DNA from 3 places in the Lactococcus sp. LG606 genome. Region 2 is predicted to be linked to each of the others. Evidence: riboswitches for the same ligand, from Rfam matches in the RefSeq annotation. Region 2 holds a riboswitch; each other region holds the start of a gene.
What was found. A riboswitch is a leader RNA that binds a small molecule or an ion and turns the genes downstream of it on or off. The one in region 2 is predicted to bind lysine.

Region 1 (5,997 bases), 940 kb from region 2:
CACTTGCAACAAAATTACAATTATATTATAATTTCATTATAGAGGAAATAAAATTAAAAAGAAAAGATATTAATGAGGCTAAACTATGAATTCATCTAAACGTATTTTGATTATCGAAGACGATAAAAACATTGCGAGATTTGTTTCACTTGAGCTTGAACACGAAGGATATCAAACTGCGGTTCAAGACAATGGTCGTAAAGGTCTTGAAGAAGCAATGTCAAAAGATTATGATTTGATTTTGCTCGACTTAATGCTCCCAGAGCTGGATGGCTTTGAAGTTGCACGACGCTTACGCCGTGAAAAAGATACACATATTATTATGATGACTGCACGTGATTCAACTATGGACCGTGTAGCAGGTCTTGATATTGGAGCGGATGACTATATTACAAAACCATTCGCAATTGAAGAATTGTTAGCGCGTGTCCGTTCACTCTTCCGTCGTGAAGACCATATCCACACGATTGAAAAATCAGACAATACTTCATTCCGTGATTTGGTAATTGATAAAACAAACCGCACTGTACATCGCGGAAAAAAAGTTATTGACCTTACACGTCGTGAATACGATTTGCTTTTGACCCTGATGCAAAATGTGGGTGATGTCGTAACACGCGAATACTTGGTTTCTGAAGTATGGGGTTACGAAGAAGGTACAGAAACAAACGTTGTTGACGTTTATATCCGCTATTTGCGTAACAAAATTGACGTGGAAGGCCGCGAAAGTTATATTCAAACGGTTCGTGGTATGGGATATGTCATGCGTGACCGCAAATAATATAGGGAATATATAAGAAGATTTCTAGTGGCTTTGCCACTAGATTTATTCCTTTTATGGCGATGTAAAGAAATAGAAAAATGCGACATGGTAAAATTTTTTGATTCGAAGAAGAAAAAAGCAGAAAATCTGCCCGAGCGTAAGCGAAGCATCATGCTACGTTGGGCCTTTGCAAATACGATTTTTTGTTTTATAACCTTCACTATTTTTACAGTATTAGTTTATCAACTGACCATAACAACCTTCATCAATTCTGAAAAAGAGGACATGATGAAAGCTCTGGACAATGTTGAGCAAAGTTTGTCCCAATCGGAAAGCAAACTGTCGGAGGACAATCTTGCGAATTATTTGGCTTATGCCAAAGACTACACAGCATCCAGTCAGGGAAAAGAAAATGAGCTAGAAACACTTGGAAGTATGATTGGTTCTAGGAAGTCTTTTTATGTCTTTGATGTCGGTGAAAATTTGATTTATTCGACCAATTCGTATGGTTTCCCGCTAAGGAAAGATGTGGGGGATTCTACTCATGCTGTACGTACATTTGGTGAATATTCTGGTTATTTGGTTGAACGACCCGTTCATTCTAAGAAAACAGGGAAACTGATTGGCTATGTGCAGGCTTTCTATGATATGAGTTATTATTACAGCGTGCGAACAAAGCTGCTGATTGCCCTGATTATCTTAGAAATTATTGCTCTCTTTATTGCTCAGTTTGTCGGTTATTTTATGGCAAGTCGCTATATCAAGCCTCTAGAGCGTTTGCACGATGCGATTACTACACGTGCCAATAATTTGAAGGCGGATTTCAAACCTGTAGTGATTCAAACAGGCGATGAAATTGAAGAACTGGCGACTGTTTATAACGACATGATGATTAAGCTTAACGATTACGTTGATCAGCAGAAACGTTTTGTTTCTGATGTCAGTCACGAGCTACGTACGCCACTTGCAGTTTTAGATGGTCATTTGAATCTCTTGAATCGATGGGGGAAAAATGATCCTGAAGTGCTTGAGGAGTCTTTACAGGCCAGTATAGAAGAAGTTAGCACGATGAGAACGATGTTAGAGGAGATGCTTGCATTGGCCCGTCTTGAAAGCATTGATTTTCAAGATGAAGATCTGATCTGTGATCCAACAGAAGTTTCTAATTTTCTTAAGAAAAACTTTCTCCTTATTCATCCTGATTTAAATTTAACTGTTGAGAATTACTTGACGCCGGGTAGTTTGGCTCATATTTATCCCAACCATTATGAACAAGGCTTAAAAATTTTGATTGATAATGCGATAAAATACTCGCCTAAAGATCGCCAAGAAGTGAAAATCCATCTAGAAGAAGATGACAAATACATTATTACAACAGTTGAGGATCGTGGCTATGGCATTAGTCAAGAAGATTTAAAACATGTCTTTGAGCGCTTTTTCCGTGCCGATAAAGCACGAAATCGAGATATAGGTGGAACAGGTCTTGGTCTGTCTATTATCCAACGCATAGTGGAAAACTATGACGGGGATGTCAGTGTGACTTCCATTGTAGGCGAAGGATCGAAATTTACTTTAAAAATTCCTAAGATTAAATAAACATAAAAAATCTAGTGATTATATAAAAGTACTTATTGGGCTTTTAATCTTATTTCTTGAGTTTTTTGATAATTCGAGAAAATTGTTGACATTCGTTTAAAAAAAGGTTAAGATTTAAAATACAATATACAAATAAAATGATAGAGGTCGCAATGAATAGGAAGTTTTACTGAGCTGGACAAGCGTTGAAGTAAAACGGAGGAGACATTGCCGAAATGAATTCACTCGTCCAAGTGAGTTTGTTGGGGCAGCAAGGGATACTTGCTGAACTGTCGCAGTTTTGCGGAGTGCTATTCGTTACTTACTGATAATATGAATCACGTACAACGTTTAGCAACCTCTCTGTGTAAAGGTTGCTTTTTATTTGGAAAAATGAAAGAGAGAGTATTATGAGAAGAACAAACTTATTCTTACTTGTCGCGACGTTGTTTACGGTATTATTTATCGGTAGTTCAAAAGTGAGTGCAGAACAGTTCCGTGTCGGAATGGAAGCTGCATATGCCCCTTTTAACTGGACACAATATGATGATAGCAACGGTGCTGTCCCTATTGATGGTGTAGATGGTCAATGGGCTAATGGTTACGATGTACAAGTTGCAAAAAAACTTGCTGATAAGTTAAATAAAGAATTAGTAATCGTCAAATCAAGTTGGGATGGCTTGCTGCCAGCTCTAAAATCCGGAAAAATCGATGGCATTATTGCAGGAATGTCGCCAACTGCGGAACGTAGAGAACAAATCGCCTTTTCAGAACCGTATTACACATCTAACCTTGTAATGATGGTCAAAAGTGGCGGTCCCTTTGCTCAAGCATCGAGTTTAGCAGACTTCTCTGGTGCAAAAATCACTGCTCAGCTGGGAACTTTTCACTATAACATGATTGACCAGATTGAAAGTGTTAACAAGCAAACAGCAATGAAAGATTTTTCAAGCATGCGTGTGGCTTTACAAAGTGGAGCCATCGATGGTTATGTAGCTGAACGTCCCGAAGGAGTGACAGCAGAGAAAGCAAATCCAGACTTCAAAATGATTGAATTTGGCGAAGGAAAAGGTTTTGTCACAAACTCTGATGATACAACAGTCGCAGTAGGTTTACGTAAAAATGATCCCAACTTACCTGTAATTAATAGCTTTTTGACAGGTTTTACACCTCAAGACCAAAAAGAACTGATGGATGAAATGATTGCTGCTCAACCAGAAGCTAAAACACAAGGCGCTTGGTATGATCAAATTATCAGTATTGTAAGAGATAACGGCAAACAGTTTCTTAATGGTACAGGGATGACCTTATTCATCTCTTTGATTGGTACGATTATTGGTACGGTTTTAGGTCTTCTTATTGGTGTTTATCGTACTATTCCAGAAATTAGTAATAAATTTTTAGCCTTTTTACATAAAGTATTTGGCTGGCTTATTTCAGCTTATATTGAAATTTTCCGTGGTACACCAATGATTGTTCAAGCAATGGTGCTTTACTATGGAACAGCTCTAGCTTTTGGCTTGAGTTTGGATCGGACCTTAGCTGCGCTAATTATTGTGTCCATCAATACAGGTGCTTATATGTCGGAGATTGTACGTGGCGGTATTTTCTCTGTGGATCAAGGGCAATTTGAAGCCGCGCAAGCTATCGGAATGACGCATGGGCAAACTATGCGCAAGGTTGTTTTACCACAAGTCTTGCGAAATATTCTTCCAGCAACAGGAAATGAATTTGTCATTAATATCAAAGATACATCAGTCTTATCTGTAATTTCAGTAACTGAGCTCTTTTTCCAAGGGACAACAGTGGCGCAACAAAACTTTATGTATTTCCAAACCTTTGCTGTCATCTGTGCAATTTACTTTGTCTTAACATTTACAGTAACACGTATTCTACGCTTTGTAGAAAGAAAAATGGATGGACCAGACGCTTACGTCCCAATCCAAAATCAAATGCAAGTACAAGAACCGGGGGACGCTTAAATGACAGCAATCTTAGAAATCAATCATTTAAAAAAATCATTTGGCAGTAATGAAGTGTTAAAAGACATTCACTTAACGGTAAATCAAGGCGAAGTTATTTCGATTATTGGTTCATCTGGAAGTGGTAAATCGACATTACTTCGTTCAATCAATTTATTGGAGAAGCCATCTGGTGGGGAAATAATTTATAAAGGTGAAAATGTTTTAGCAAAAGGCTTCGATATTCCTAAATATCGCACGCATCTGGGCATGGTTTTCCAAAGCTTCAACTTGTTTAACAATATGAATGTTATCGAAAATGTTATGGCTGGGCAAGTTACAGTATTGAAAAAAAGCCAAGAAGAAGCTCGGACTATTGCGCTCGAGAATCTGGAAAAAGTGGGCATGGCAAGCTTTGCTAATGCCAAACCTGCACAACTCTCCGGCGGACAAAAACAACGTGTGGCGATTGCTCGTGCGATTTCTATGAATCCAGATGTGATATTATTTGACGAGCCGACTTCAGCGCTTGATCCTGAAATGGTAGGCGAAGTCTTACAGACAATGAAAGGACTGGCTGAAACAGGCTTAACAATGGTTATCGTTACACATGAAATGGAATTCGCGCGTGATGTAAGTGATCGTGTAATTTTCATGGATAAAGGGGTTATTGCTGAAGAAGGACGGCCAGCGGAAATCTTCGGAGCTCCGAAAGAAGAGCGGACGCGAGCTTTCCTTTCACGCTTCTTGAAAGCTTAAATAAAAAGAGCAAGCTTATGCTCTTTTTTTCTTTGCAAAAGACCTCTTATTTTCACAGTAAAACTTTCAAATACAAACTCTATATTGAAAAAATAGGTAAATAGCGGTAAAATAGAGGGAAGTAGAAAGAATAGGAACAATGAAAAAAATCAAAACTTTTGAAGAAAAAAAAGTACTCATCCTCGGATTAGCAAAATCAGGAGAAGCTGCAGCCCGCTTGCTTCATACTCTAGGTGCACACGTAACTGTAAATGACGGAAAGGCTTTTGAAGAAAACCCTGCCGCGCAAGCCCTCTTGGAAGAAGGCATTGAAGTTATCTGTGGTAGCCATCCCCTTGAACTTTTAGACGAAGATTTTGATTTTATGGTAAAAAATCCAGGTATTCGTTATGATAACCCAATGATAAAGAAAGCATTGGATAAAAAGATTCCAATTGTTACAGAAGTTGAACTTGCTTATCTTGTTTCGGAAGCTCCAATTATTGGGATTACTGGAACCAATGGTAAGACAACAACAACAACGCTGATAGCAGATATTTTAAATGCGGATGGTCAGTCTGCAAAATTAGCAGGAAATATTGGTTTTCCCGCTTCTGAAGTAGCTGCCCAAGCGAGTGCTCAAGATACTTTGGTAATGGAACTCTCAAGTTTTCAACTGATGGGAATTGTAGACTTCAAGCCTCAAATCGCTCTCATTACCAATATCTTTTCATCGCATTTAGATTACCATGGCTCTCAAGAAGCTTATGAAGCTGCCAAATGGCGGATTCAAGAAAACTTAACTTCTGAGCAATACCTTATTCTCAACTTTAATCAGGAAAAATGTCGTGCTCTAGCAGAGCATACAGCAGCTCGAGTTGTGCCATTTGCAACTGAAAATAAAGTTGATGGTGCTTATGCGCTGGAAGGTAAACTTTATTTTCGTGATGAATTCATCAT
Region 2 (5,997 bases):
TCCAGGAAAAATGATAGGCAAATCAATTATTGCAGGAGTAGGGTTATTATTATCTCTGTTTGCTTTATTAATTTCTTTTGTCCCACCGGAATCAATTGCTCAAAGTGAGACACGAACTTATCAAATGATATTACTTATAAGCTTTGCTGTTACAGTAATCTTACCATTTGTTATTTATGAACTACATGATAAAAAGAGTCATGGATCTCTTGAAGAACCAATTCACTTCAAAGCAGGAGAAGTGAATCCAGCCGTTTATCCGGCAGCTCGAGGGGAGCATCATATTGTAAAGAATGAAGAACATATATTAAAACATTAAAGAAAATTGGAGGATGTAAATATGTTATATGGAAAAGAAAATCGTGATGAGGCAGAATTTTTAGAACCAATATTTGGCTCCGAAAGTGAGCAAGTTGATTTGCCCAAATATAAATTAGGGAGAAAATCGATCGAACCTCGGGTAGCTTACCAATTAGTTCAAGATGAGATGCTAGATGAGGGGAATGCGCGGTTGAACTTAGCCACTTTTTGTCAAACATACATGGAACCTGAAGCAGTAAAACTAATGAGTCAAACTCTTGAGAAAAATGCAATAGATAAATCAGAATATCCAAGAACAACCGAAATCGAAAACCGTTGTGTAAATATGATTGCTGACCTTTGGAATGCAAGTGAAAACGAACAGTTTATGGGAACATCAACAATTGGTTCTTCAGAAGCTTGTATGTTGGGAGGAATGGCAATGAAATTCTCTTGGCGTAAACGAGCAGAAAAGTTAGGCTTGGACATTAATGCTAAAAAACCAAATCTCGTTATTTCTTCTGGGTATCAAGTTTGTTGGGAAAAATTCTGTGTATATTGGGATATTGAAATGCGTGAAGTACCGATGGACAAAAACCACATGTCAATTAATCTAGACAAGGTTATGGATTATGTTGATGAATATACTATTGGTATTGTGGGGATTATGGGGATTACGTATACAGGAAGATATGACGATATCAAGGCTCTTGATAAGTTAGTTGAAGAACACAACAAACGTACAGATTATAAAGTGTACATACATGTAGATGCTGCTTCAGGTGGACTTTATGCACCATTTGTTGAACCACATCTTAAGTGGGATTTTCGATTAAAAAATGTCATTTCCATCAATACATCAGGTCATAAGTACGGTCTCGTTTATCCTGGAGTAGGTTGGGTATTATGGCGTGATAAGAAATATTTACCAGAGGAGTTAATTTTTAAAGTAAGCTATCTTGGAGGAGAATTACCAACCATGGCTATTAACTTTTCTCATAGCGCGGCTCAGCTGATAGGACAATATTATAATTTTGTACGCTATGGTTTTGATGGATACAAAGCTATACATGAAAGAACGCATAAAGTAGCGATGTATTTAGCAAAATCAATTGAAAAAACAGGTTTATTTGAAATTGTAAATGATGGTTCACAACTTCCAATTGTATGCTATAAATTAAGAGAAGACAGAAATTGTGACTGGGATTTATACGACTTAGCCGATCGTTTATTAATGAAAGGATGGCAAGTGCCAGCCTATCCTTTACCAAAAAACTTAGAGGATAATATTATACAACGGATAGTAATTCGAGCGGATTTTGGAATGAATATGGCATACAATTACGTGCAAGATATGCAAGAAGCTATTGAATTTTTGAATAAGGCACATCTTAAATACCATAATAATCCTAAAAATAAAGTATATGGATTTACACATTAAAACAATCTCTTTTTTACAAGCCAAACCTATTTTCGTTAATTAATAACAAGAATGAATACATAACAAAAAAGACGAGATTTTTCTCGTCTTTTTTGAGAAGATTTACATTAAAGCAAAGATAAACTCTGAGTATAGCACAAGCATAATAGTAAGTTATTCCGAAAGATATTCTTTCAATCTCTCCATAGCAATCTCAATCACTTCCATTGAAGCTGCATAGGACAAACGGACATAACCTTCACCATATTGACCAAAGGCTGATCCTGGAATGAATGCTACATGTTTTTTCTTTGCAAAATCATATAAAAATTCAAAAGAATTGCTGTTATATTCTGCTGGAATTTTGGCAAAAATATAGAAAGCCCCGTCTGGCTTGATAATTTCAAAGCCAAGTTCAGTCATTTTCTCAATAATGTAATTCCGCCGTTTGAGGTATTCGACTTTCATTAGCTCAGCATCATTTTTTCCTTTACTCAGAGCTTCAACTGCTGCCCATTGCGATTGTGTTGAGGCAGAAGTAACCAGATATTGGTGTGTTTTTACAAGCTGATCAATCAAGTATTTTTCTGCAAAAATCAGCCCCATTCGCCAACCCGTCATCGCATGTGATTTTGAAAGGCCATTAAGTACAAAAGTTTGATCACGTAAAAAGGTCGAAATAGAAGTATGTACATGTTGGCTATAGTTAATTTCAGAATAAACTTCGTCAGAAAGGACAAAAATTTCATGTTTTTTGATGATTTCAGCAAGTGTTTTAAGTTGGGCATGAGTGTAAGTTATGCCCGTTGGATTTGAAGGATAATTAAGGATGATAGCCTTGATATTCTCGGTTTCGTTCAATACTTGTTCAAGTTTTTCAGGAGTTAAGACAAATTTATCAGTTGTGGTATCAATCTCGACCAATTGACCGCCAGCTAAGCTTACTACAGGCGCATAACCTGGGTAAGCAGGTGCTGGGATTAGAACTTTATCGCCAGGTTCAATAATTGAAAGGAGACAAGTAGCAATCGCCTCTGTGACACCAACTGTGGTCAAAATTTCTGTTTCAGCATCGTAATGCAAATTGTATTTTTCAGCTACAAATTGACTGGCTGCATGACGGAGTTCAATCAGGCCACGCATGCCAGTATAATGACTTTCATCGGCATCAATCGCATCAATTGCAGCTTTTTTGATATGTTCAGGTGTCGGAAAATCTGGTTCACCAAGTGTTAATTTCAAAACATTCGGTATTTTGGAGATTTCCTGATCAAATTCACGAATTTTAGAAATTTCAATTTTTCCAAGATTAGTGTTAAATTTATTTGATAAATCCATACATAGCACCTCCGCAGGTCAATAGTTAAAGTTGGCTTCAAGCAAAAACTCCGTATATTCGTCGTTTTAAATTTGTATTATAGCATTTTATTTTAAAAATTCACAAAACAATGTTGCAAAATATTTTGGAGGTTCAGAAGTTCAGAGAAAAAATACACCTTGTAAACCTTGATTTAAAGCAGTTTTAAAGAAAAAAATAAGTCAATACCAAAAATTTGAAAAGTTTTCAATTGACAAACAATACTGAAAATATTATAATTGTGAAAAATAAATTAGAGGTAGCAATGCAAATGAGTACTACACGAGAGGAGGCATCCGACGACCGTGTACGAAAGGTAATCATTGCCGAACGTTAGCAACAGAGGCATCTGGCTAGCGTGGGGGTATAGGAAACACCTATACCACTCGGACTTGAATAAGTCTGGCGCTAAGTGATCGAACCGAATAATATAGAATTCTTTTTTAACTCTATTTTCATGACGACATAAAAGGCGCTTGTACTTACAAGTGCCTTTTGTTTTTATACGATGTGAGTTTGTAGGTTGAAGCGCGACAACGATAGAATAATGTTTTAGCGAGTCAACGAATAAGAAAAACTCTGCTTCTTACATCGAAACTCATTATATCAGTGGTCGAAGGGCACTGGAGACAGAGTTAAAGATTGAGATGGGAAAAAATATCATTTGGTAGACTAAAAGTAAAATCTTCCTTCTTTCAGTTGCAATTTTTGACAAGCCTCCATAGCATTGAAACTACCGAAATCTTCAGATAAAGATTTGCATAGCAAGTCCACAGGAGCATGAAATGAAAGTACCATTTATTACTAAAGATCAATTAGATAAAATTACTGCAGAATTTCCGACACCATTTCATTTATATGACGAGCACGGAATTCGTGAAAAAGCAAGGGCGCTAAACACAGCATTTTCTTGGAATAAAGGTTTCAAAGAATTCTTTGCGGTGAAAGCTACACCAACGCCTGCAATTTTGAAAATTTTGCAAGAAGAAGGCTGTGGAGCTGATTGCGCGAGCTATGTTGAACTTATACTGGCAAATAAATGTGGTTTTGATAAGTCTGAAATTATGTTTTCATCAAATGACACTCCAGCTGAAGAATTTTTATTAGCCAAAAAGCTAGGGGCTACGATTAATATTGATGCATACAACCATATTGAATTTTTATCCACATTGGCAGGATTTGAATTTCCCGAAACAATGAGCTTACGCTATAACCCTGGTGGAGTTTTTACAATGGGTACCAAAATTATGGATAATCCTGAAGAATCAAAATTTGGAATGACAAAAGCCCAACTAATTCAGGGAATTAGAGATTTGCAAAAGTTGGGTGTGAAGAAATTTGGAATGCATAGCTTTTTGGCTTCAAATACTGTGACAAATGAATATTATCCAAAATTAGCACAGCAATTATTTGAATTAGCACTTGAAATTCGTGAAAAAACAGGCGTTTCTCTTGATTTTATAAATCTTTCTGGTGGTATCGGCGTTAATTATCGTCCGGATGAAGCTCCTAACGATATTGCTGTCATTGGCGAAGGAGTACATCGTGTTTATGATGAAGTTCTAACTGCCAATGGCCTAGGAGAAGTCAAAATTTATACGGAACTGGGACGCTTTATGTTGGCGCCTCATGGCTTACTGGTCACACGTGTCTTGCATAGAAAGCAAACCTATCGGACGTATATTGGTGTGGATGCGAGCGCAGTTAATCTGATGAGACCAGCATTTTATGATGCTTATCATCATATTACTGTTATAGGAAAGGAGGAAGATAAAGTGAAAGAAATTGTTGACGTGACAGGTTCATTATGTGAAAACAATGATAAATTTGCCAGGCAGCGCGAACTTCCTGTGATTGATGAGGGAGACCTATTAGTCATTCATGACACAGGTGCGCATGGTTTTTCGATGGGATATCAGTATAATGCAAAATTACGAAGTGCCGAATTATTGCTTCAGAAAGATGGGAGCACACGTATGATTCGACGGGCAGAGCGACCTGAAGACTATTTTGCAACATTGGATGACTTTGAGTTTGAAATCTAACCGAGAATTAGCTGGTGAATGCTTGTAACAGCTTTTACTTCTAACCACTGATAAAATCATAAATAATATTTGGATACAAATTAAAGGAGTGGAATAAGAACAAGGCGAAGAGGAGATGTTTTTCAAGAGAAAGAAAATTATACGATGAGTAGTTTCCTTTTCTTCTATTGCAACACTCGTCAAAGGTTTCTGAAATAAATCTACAGGAGAAAATAATGCTTAAAGGTTCAATTGTGGCGCTCATCACGCCCTTTAATGATGATAATTCTATAAATTTTGAGAAATTAGCTGAGCTGATTGAATTTCAGATTAGCCATGGAAGTGCGGCTATTTCTATTTTAGGCACAACAGGAGAAGCACCGACGATTAGTTTTGAGGAGAAAAAAGCAATCGTTGAGTTTGTAGTTAAACAGGTTGCTGGACGTGTTCATATCAATGTTGGAGCAGGAAGTAATAACACAGCACAAGCAGTGGAATTTGCTCAAGCATTTGAAAAGTTAGGTGCGGATAGTTTGCTTGTGATTACCCCTTATTATAATAAAACTAATGAAACAGGGATGTTAAAGCATTTCACTAAGATTGCGGAGTCTGTCGATATTCCGATTATCATGTACAATGCACCAGGTAGAACAGGAGTGAATCTTTCTGTTGAAGCCGTAGAAGTATTGGCGAAACACCCGAATATTACAGGCTTAAAAGAAGCATCAGGCGATATTGCCTATGTGGAAAAAATTAGCCGCTATCTTTCTAATAATTTTGCATTATATAGTGGTAATGACGATATGATAGTCCCATGCCTGAGTTTAGGCGCTTCGGGTGTAATCAGTGTTTGGGCTAACTTCATGCCAGATGTAGTTAAGGAGTTAATCGAAACT
Region 3 (5,997 bases), 370 kb from region 2:
CAAAATTGTGTTATGATATAATAAAAGCAAGACTGGAAAGCATATGACACAATCTCTCATCACACGTATCAACTCTTATTACGATAATCTCAGTAAATCTGATCAAGCCATTTCAAATTACTTGATTGAAAATATGGACACGGCTGCCCGCTTATCCATTCAAGAATTCGCAAAGAATACTAAAGTATCTACTGCAACCATTTCGCGTTTTGCCAAAAAAATCGGTTTTGATTCATTTCAAGATTTAAAGTTAGCTATCCACAGCACCGAAAAATTTAAATCCGACAACTTTTTCAGCGAACTATCGCCAGAAGATAGCTATAAAGATATTCTTGCCAAGAATTTTACAAGTAATATTTCTTCTCTCAATGCAACATTGCAGCTGATAGAGAGCGAAACTTTGGATAAGGTTATGAACATCCTCCTATCCGCCAAAACATGTGGTTTTTTTGGTCTGGGTGGCTCTAATGCCGTTGCTTTAATTGCTTACCATAAATTTTTGCGTATGCCACTGCAAACGGTATATCATCAGGATTTTCATTATCAACAAATGTTGGCTTCTAAACTGACCGAAAAAGACTGTGCTTTTGTTATTTCACATACTGGTAAAAACAAAGATACACTGAAAATCGTTGATATTTTGAAGAGCAATCACGTTCCTGTGATTGCCATTACGTCATTTGCCAACTCAGCCTTGGTGAAAAAAAGCGACTTGGCACTTATTTCAATCGCTGAAGAAATATCTTTTCGACCTGAAGCTGTCGCTTCAACCGTTTCTCAAATTAGTCTTCTCGATGCCATCTTTTTGATGTACGGGATGAAAGCTCAGGATTCAATCGAAGATACTTTGGAAAATATTCGAGAAGTGATCAGCCAAACCCGTTTAAATTAAACTAGAAAGTTAATGATAAAGGAGGACCAAAATGGCATTTACTGAAACAAAAGGACGCTATGCAAGCTATGGAACTGTCTCTAGTATTCCTGGTGAAATCATTGACAGTTTTTGGTTCATCATTGACAATCAGCTAAAAGGCGTTATCCCGCTTGAGCCCCTTATCAATTTTGAATTACTCAACCAAAAGGGACTGCTTTCTGTGAAATTTTCACAGCCGCACAATCCTTTAACCATTACAGTTGATTTCCAATACCCTTTTAATAATTCTTGGCCTCGGCATTTCCATGCTGTTGATAATAATGGTAAAGAAACCATTATCTCTTCACAAGAACGTTAAACAAAAGTCTCCAGATAAAATTCTGGAGACTTTTTAAATTTCATAATAGACGATTTCTGGAGGAACACCAAATCTGATTGGTAAAAAGGTTAAGCCAATACCGGCATTGACAAAAAGTTTTGTATATTTCCCTAATATGTATAGACCAGAATCATACACCTTTGAGCCATCATTACGTAAGCGCAAATTGCCAAGACGAATCTGCCCACCATGGCTATGTCCTGCAACGACTAAATCATATTTTTCAGGAAATTCTACTTGTAAAATCGTATCCGGCTCATGAATCATTAAAATCGAAAACTTTCCTTGCTCAGGGACCATACTAAAATTTGGTTGTCCTTCACGTAAATCATCAAGTCCGGTTAATGCTACTGTCCCTGACATGAGTGATTGGTTAGTAAGTACAGTAAAACCTGCTTCCTTTAGAAAAGTTCTTATATAGTTAGCATCCCCTTCATGCGAAAAATCATGATTACCCAAAATCGCAAATTTTCCTAATGGTGCTTCAAGTTTTGCTAAAATTTCTTTTACCTTATCAACATCATGCGCTTGCGCCCAATCGACTTTATCAAATAAGTCGCCTGTGAACAAGATCAAGTCAGGTTGTGTTTTATCTATGTGTTTTGAAAATTTAAAAAAGCGGCGTGGATGTGTGTGCCAATTAAAATGTGTATCGGTAAAGTGTGCAACTTTCAGCCCGGCTGTGTTTGAAATTTTCACTTGTCGCACACGCATCAAATGCGGTTCAACGAAAAGACCATAAGCCAAAAGGCAGAAAAGTAAAATTATAATCCATGTCATTGCTTTATTTTACCATATTCAGATTTTTTATTCTTCATAATGAGATTCACGCTCCTTATTGTATCAAAGCACGTAACAAAAAAACACCCGAAGGTGCCTAGTTATTTCTTAGTTTTCGTCAGAAGCTACGAATGGCAAGAGAGCCATAACACGTGCGCGTTTGATAGCTGTAACCACTTTACGTTGGTTTTTAGCTGAAGTACCAGTTACGCGACGTGGCAAGATTTTACCACGTTCTGAGATAAAACGTTTTAAGAGTTCAGTGTCTTTATAATCAACAACTTCGATTTTGTTAGCTGCGATAAAGTCAACTTTTTTACGGCGTTTGAAGCCACCACGTTTTTGAAAAGCCATAGTGTGTTTCTCCTTATATTATTGTATGATGTTGTTGAGTAGAAAAGTCAATACGGATACCGCTTTTATACTCAACGAATAGGGCTCAGATAGACTGCCTTGTACAGCTGCCTTACTTATTAGAATGGAAGATCATCATCTGAGATTTCCATTGGTGAGCCACCAAATGGATCTGCATCACGACCAAAATCAGGTGTTGAATTTCCTGCTGAGCTGTTAGAGCCAGCAAAAGGACGATTTTGTGATTGTTGTTGCTGTGGTGCAGAATATGAACCAGAGCCACCTTCACGTGCGGCACGACTTTCAAGCATTTGGAAGTTATCAGCCAATACTTCAGTCACGTAAACACGTTGACCTTCTTTGTTCTCATAATTTCGCACTTGAATACTACCTGTTACACCAATCAAGGCACCTTTTTTAGCCCAATTTGCCAAGTTTTCAGCAGATTGGCGCCAGATGACACAGTTAATGAAATCAGCTTCACGTTCGCCTTGCGCGTTTTTAAAACGACGGTTAACAGCAATCGTAAATGTAGCAACCGCAGTATTTTGCGGTGTGTATCGCAGTTCAGGGTCACGCACAACGCGTCCGACCAAAACAACATTATTAATCATGATGCTTCTCCTTTAAATTTGTCCAGCTAAACTAGAATTAAGCTTCTACTTTAGTGATCATGTGACGAAGAATGTCGCCGTTAATCTTAGCAAGACGGTCAAATTCGCTCAAAGCTTCTGAATCAGTAGCAGCTTCAAGAGTTACGATGTGGTAGATACCTTCGCGGAAGTCTTGAATTTCGTAAGCGAGTTTGCGTGTTTCCCAGTCTTTAGACTCAAGATTAGCAGCACCGTTGTCAGTCAAGATACTATCGAAACGTTCAACGAGGGCTTTCTTTGCTTCTTCTTCAATGTTTGGACGAATAATATAAAGAATTTCGTATTTTGTCATTGATTTTTCCTCCTTTTGGACTAATGACACAGGTTGGAGCCTGTGTAAGTTATGAGTTTTTACTCACAAGTATATATTCTATCAAATTTAGCTACATTTTGCAAGTTGATTTATCTTATTTATTCTATTATAAAATAAAAAATAACCCTCTGCCTCTGCAGAAGATTTCTCATCATTTTTTATTATTAAGCGACTACATCAAGCACATTAGCTGGAATGTAGCGATACTCACCTTCTTTCGATTGATAATAGCCAAGCTTTTTCACGATAAAATGCAACTTGCAACGGCTATCAAAGCGCTGGTATAAGTGGGAGATTTCCCCTTCCTGGCTACGGGTTACGCATACTATTTTTTCTCCCGCGTAAGTTGGAGATACATATTTTGGGGTAAACGTCATTGAAAACCACCTCCAGATATAATTGAGATGAAAACGCAATCATCTCTTCTTATACTATAACTCTTTTTAATCTCTAAAACAAATGTCTAGATTTTTAATGGCTAAACATTAAAAAAATCTGTAATTTTAAACAACAACGTGTATAATTATTCAAATCTAGCAGGCTCGTCCTTGACATCCCTCTCAAATTAATCTAAAATATTCATAAATACTTAATAAACGATAGAGGTCGCAACCAATAATAAGCTAAGCAGAGCTAGAGCATGCTGAGAAGTTTAGCCCAGGAGCGGTTGCCGAAAGAAAAGTTATGCTCACCGACTTTTCTTGGTTTAGCGGGAAATACCTGTTAAACTGTCGTGGTCTAACTATGACCATGATGCGCTATTCGGATGAAAGATCTTTCTGACGTTTAGCAATCTCTAGGGATTGCTTTTTGTATTAATATTTATAAATTTAGGAGAGAAGTAATGGATAATACTTCAAATAATGAGGCCACGCCATCCACGCAAGTTAAACGTGGCCTTAAACATCGTCACTTAACAATGATTGCCTTAGGAGGAACTATTGGTACCGGGCTATTTGTTGCATCAGGCGCAACGATTTCTCAAGCTGGACCTTTAGGCGCGTTAGTTGCCTATGTCGCCATTGGGCTCATGGTTTTCTTCCTTATGACGTCTTTAGGTGAAATGGCTTCCTATCTTCCAGTATCAGGCTCTTTTGCTTCTTTCGCTGACCGTTATGTAGATAAAGCTTTCGGCTTCGCTATGGGATGGAACTATTGGTTTAACTCAGCAATTACTGTAGCGGTTGAGGCAGCTACAGTTGGTGTTATTATGCAGTTCTGGTTGCCCCATGTGCCCACATGGATATGGTCGACTATTGTGATTGCGCTCATCCTCTTGGTTAACCTCATTTCAGCTAAAGCTTATGGTGAAGCAGAATTTTGGATGGCGACAATTAAAGTCATCGCTGTTATCGCCTTTATCGTGATTGGTCTCGCAACAATTTTTGGAGTTATGAGTTATAAGCCAGATGTGGCACGCAATCTTTCTGCTGGAGGAAATCATGGTTTTGTCGGGGGTATTGGAGGTATGATTGCTGTCTTCATGATTGCAGGCTTCTCTTTCCAAGGTACAGAAATCGTTGGTATCGCAGCCGGCGAGTCAGAAAACCCTGAGAAAAATGTACCCTCAGCGATTAAACAAGTCTTTTGGCGGATTATTATTTTCTATTTCCTCTCAATATTCGTAATCGGTGCCTTGGTTTACTATAAAGACCCAAGTCTTCTCCGTGCAGCAACCCAAAGCGACATTACCGTTTCTCCATTTACCTTGGTATTTGAACGTGCTGGCTTAGCTGCTGCTGCATCCGTTATGAATGCTGTCATCTTAACCTCGGTTATTTCATCTGCCAATTCTTGGTTATATGCTGCTTCTCGCATGCTTTTTGGTATGGCAAAAGAGGGGCATGCACCGAAAATCTTCGCTAAAACAAATACAAGCAACGGGGTACCAATTTATGCAATTTTAGCGACTGTTGCCATCGGTCTTTTGGCCTTCTTAACAAGTATCTTCGGAACTGAGATTTATTTCTATTTGGTCGCTGCTTCCGGTTTATCTGGTTTCTTGGCTTGGATTGGAATTGCTATCTGTCATTTCCGCTTCCGCCGTGCTTTTATTAAACAAGGTCACAAACTTTCTGAGTTAGGCTACCATGCTAAATGGTTCCCTATTGGGCCAATCATCGCTCTTATTCTTTCAATCATTATCGTTATCGGGCAAATTACTACCGTAACGATGAATGCGCAAAGCATCATTACAACCTACCTTGCTTTACCTCTCTTCTTGATTTTATATTTCTCTTACAAAATCGTGAAGAAAACAAAACTTATTCCGCTTGAAGAAGTTGATTTAAGCCGTGATATTGATTAAAACGAATATAAAAACGCCATAAGGCGTTTTTTTAGTCGTTGATTATCTTCACTTTTTCACCAAAAAATTCTTTGGCCTTACTTACAAGAACTTCTTCTTCTTCTGGCTCAGATTCCGTATCTTTTGTAACATGCTGCTCCCCTTTTTTAAGGCTTAAGACATACTCTTGACGTACAGCCTGCCAATCTTGCTCTGCTAAAGCAATAATCTCAGGCGAAAATCCCAATATTGATGACATTAAATTGCCAAAAGTTAATTGTAGGTTTTCATTTTCCGTAACACGCTTTGCTAAATTACCATGAGGAAAAGTAACTACCACAAAATTGCTTGAGGCTG

Region 1: it holds a riboswitch for lysine, as region 2 does, so the genes downstream of both, J0J35_RS00300 (ABC transporter permease subunit) here and J0J35_RS06430 (diaminopimelate decarboxylase) in region 2, are expected to answer to the same signal.
Region 3: it holds a riboswitch for lysine, as region 2 does, so the genes downstream of both, J0J35_RS08220 (amino acid permease) here and J0J35_RS06430 (diaminopimelate decarboxylase) in region 2, are expected to answer to the same signal.

What each region holds. Positions count from the first base shown of each region.
Region 1 is NZ_CP071301.1:50,144-56,140, forward strand. It holds gene J0J35_RS00290 (response regulator transcription factor) at 86-781, shown strand; gene J0J35_RS00295 (HAMP domain-containing histidine kinase) at 869-2,359, shown strand; lysine riboswitch at 2,493-2,660, shown strand; gene J0J35_RS00300 (ABC transporter permease subunit) at 2,749-4,320, shown strand; gene J0J35_RS00305 (amino acid ABC transporter ATP-binding protein) at 4,321-5,058, shown strand; gene murD (UDP-N-acetylmuramoyl-L-alanine--D-glutamate ligase) at 5,198-5,997, shown strand, end outside.
Region 2 is NZ_CP071301.1:1,295,686-1,301,682, reverse strand. It holds gene gadC (glutamate:gamma-aminobutyrate antiporter) at 1-319, shown strand, start outside; gene J0J35_RS06445 (glutamate decarboxylase) at 341-1,741, shown strand; gene J0J35_RS06440 (pyridoxal phosphate-dependent aminotransferase) at 1,895-3,058, opposite strand; lysine riboswitch at 3,324-3,496, shown strand; gene J0J35_RS06430 (diaminopimelate decarboxylase) at 3,863-5,122, shown strand; gene dapA (4-hydroxy-tetrahydrodipicolinate synthase) at 5,338-5,997, shown strand, end outside.
Region 3 is NZ_CP071301.1:1,664,387-1,670,383, forward strand. It holds gene J0J35_RS08185 (MurR/RpiR family transcriptional regulator) at 44-892, shown strand; gene J0J35_RS08190 (DUF960 domain-containing protein) at 924-1,232, shown strand; gene J0J35_RS08195 (metallophosphoesterase) at 1,266-2,033, opposite strand; gene rpsR (30S ribosomal protein S18) at 2,142-2,387, opposite strand; gene ssb (single-stranded DNA-binding protein) at 2,507-3,001, opposite strand; gene rpsF (30S ribosomal protein S6) at 3,039-3,332, opposite strand; gene J0J35_RS08215 (hypothetical protein) at 3,518-3,730, opposite strand; lysine riboswitch at 3,946-4,122, shown strand; gene J0J35_RS08220 (amino acid permease) at 4,198-5,661, shown strand; gene dnaX (DNA polymerase III subunit gamma/tau) at 5,693-5,997, opposite strand, start outside.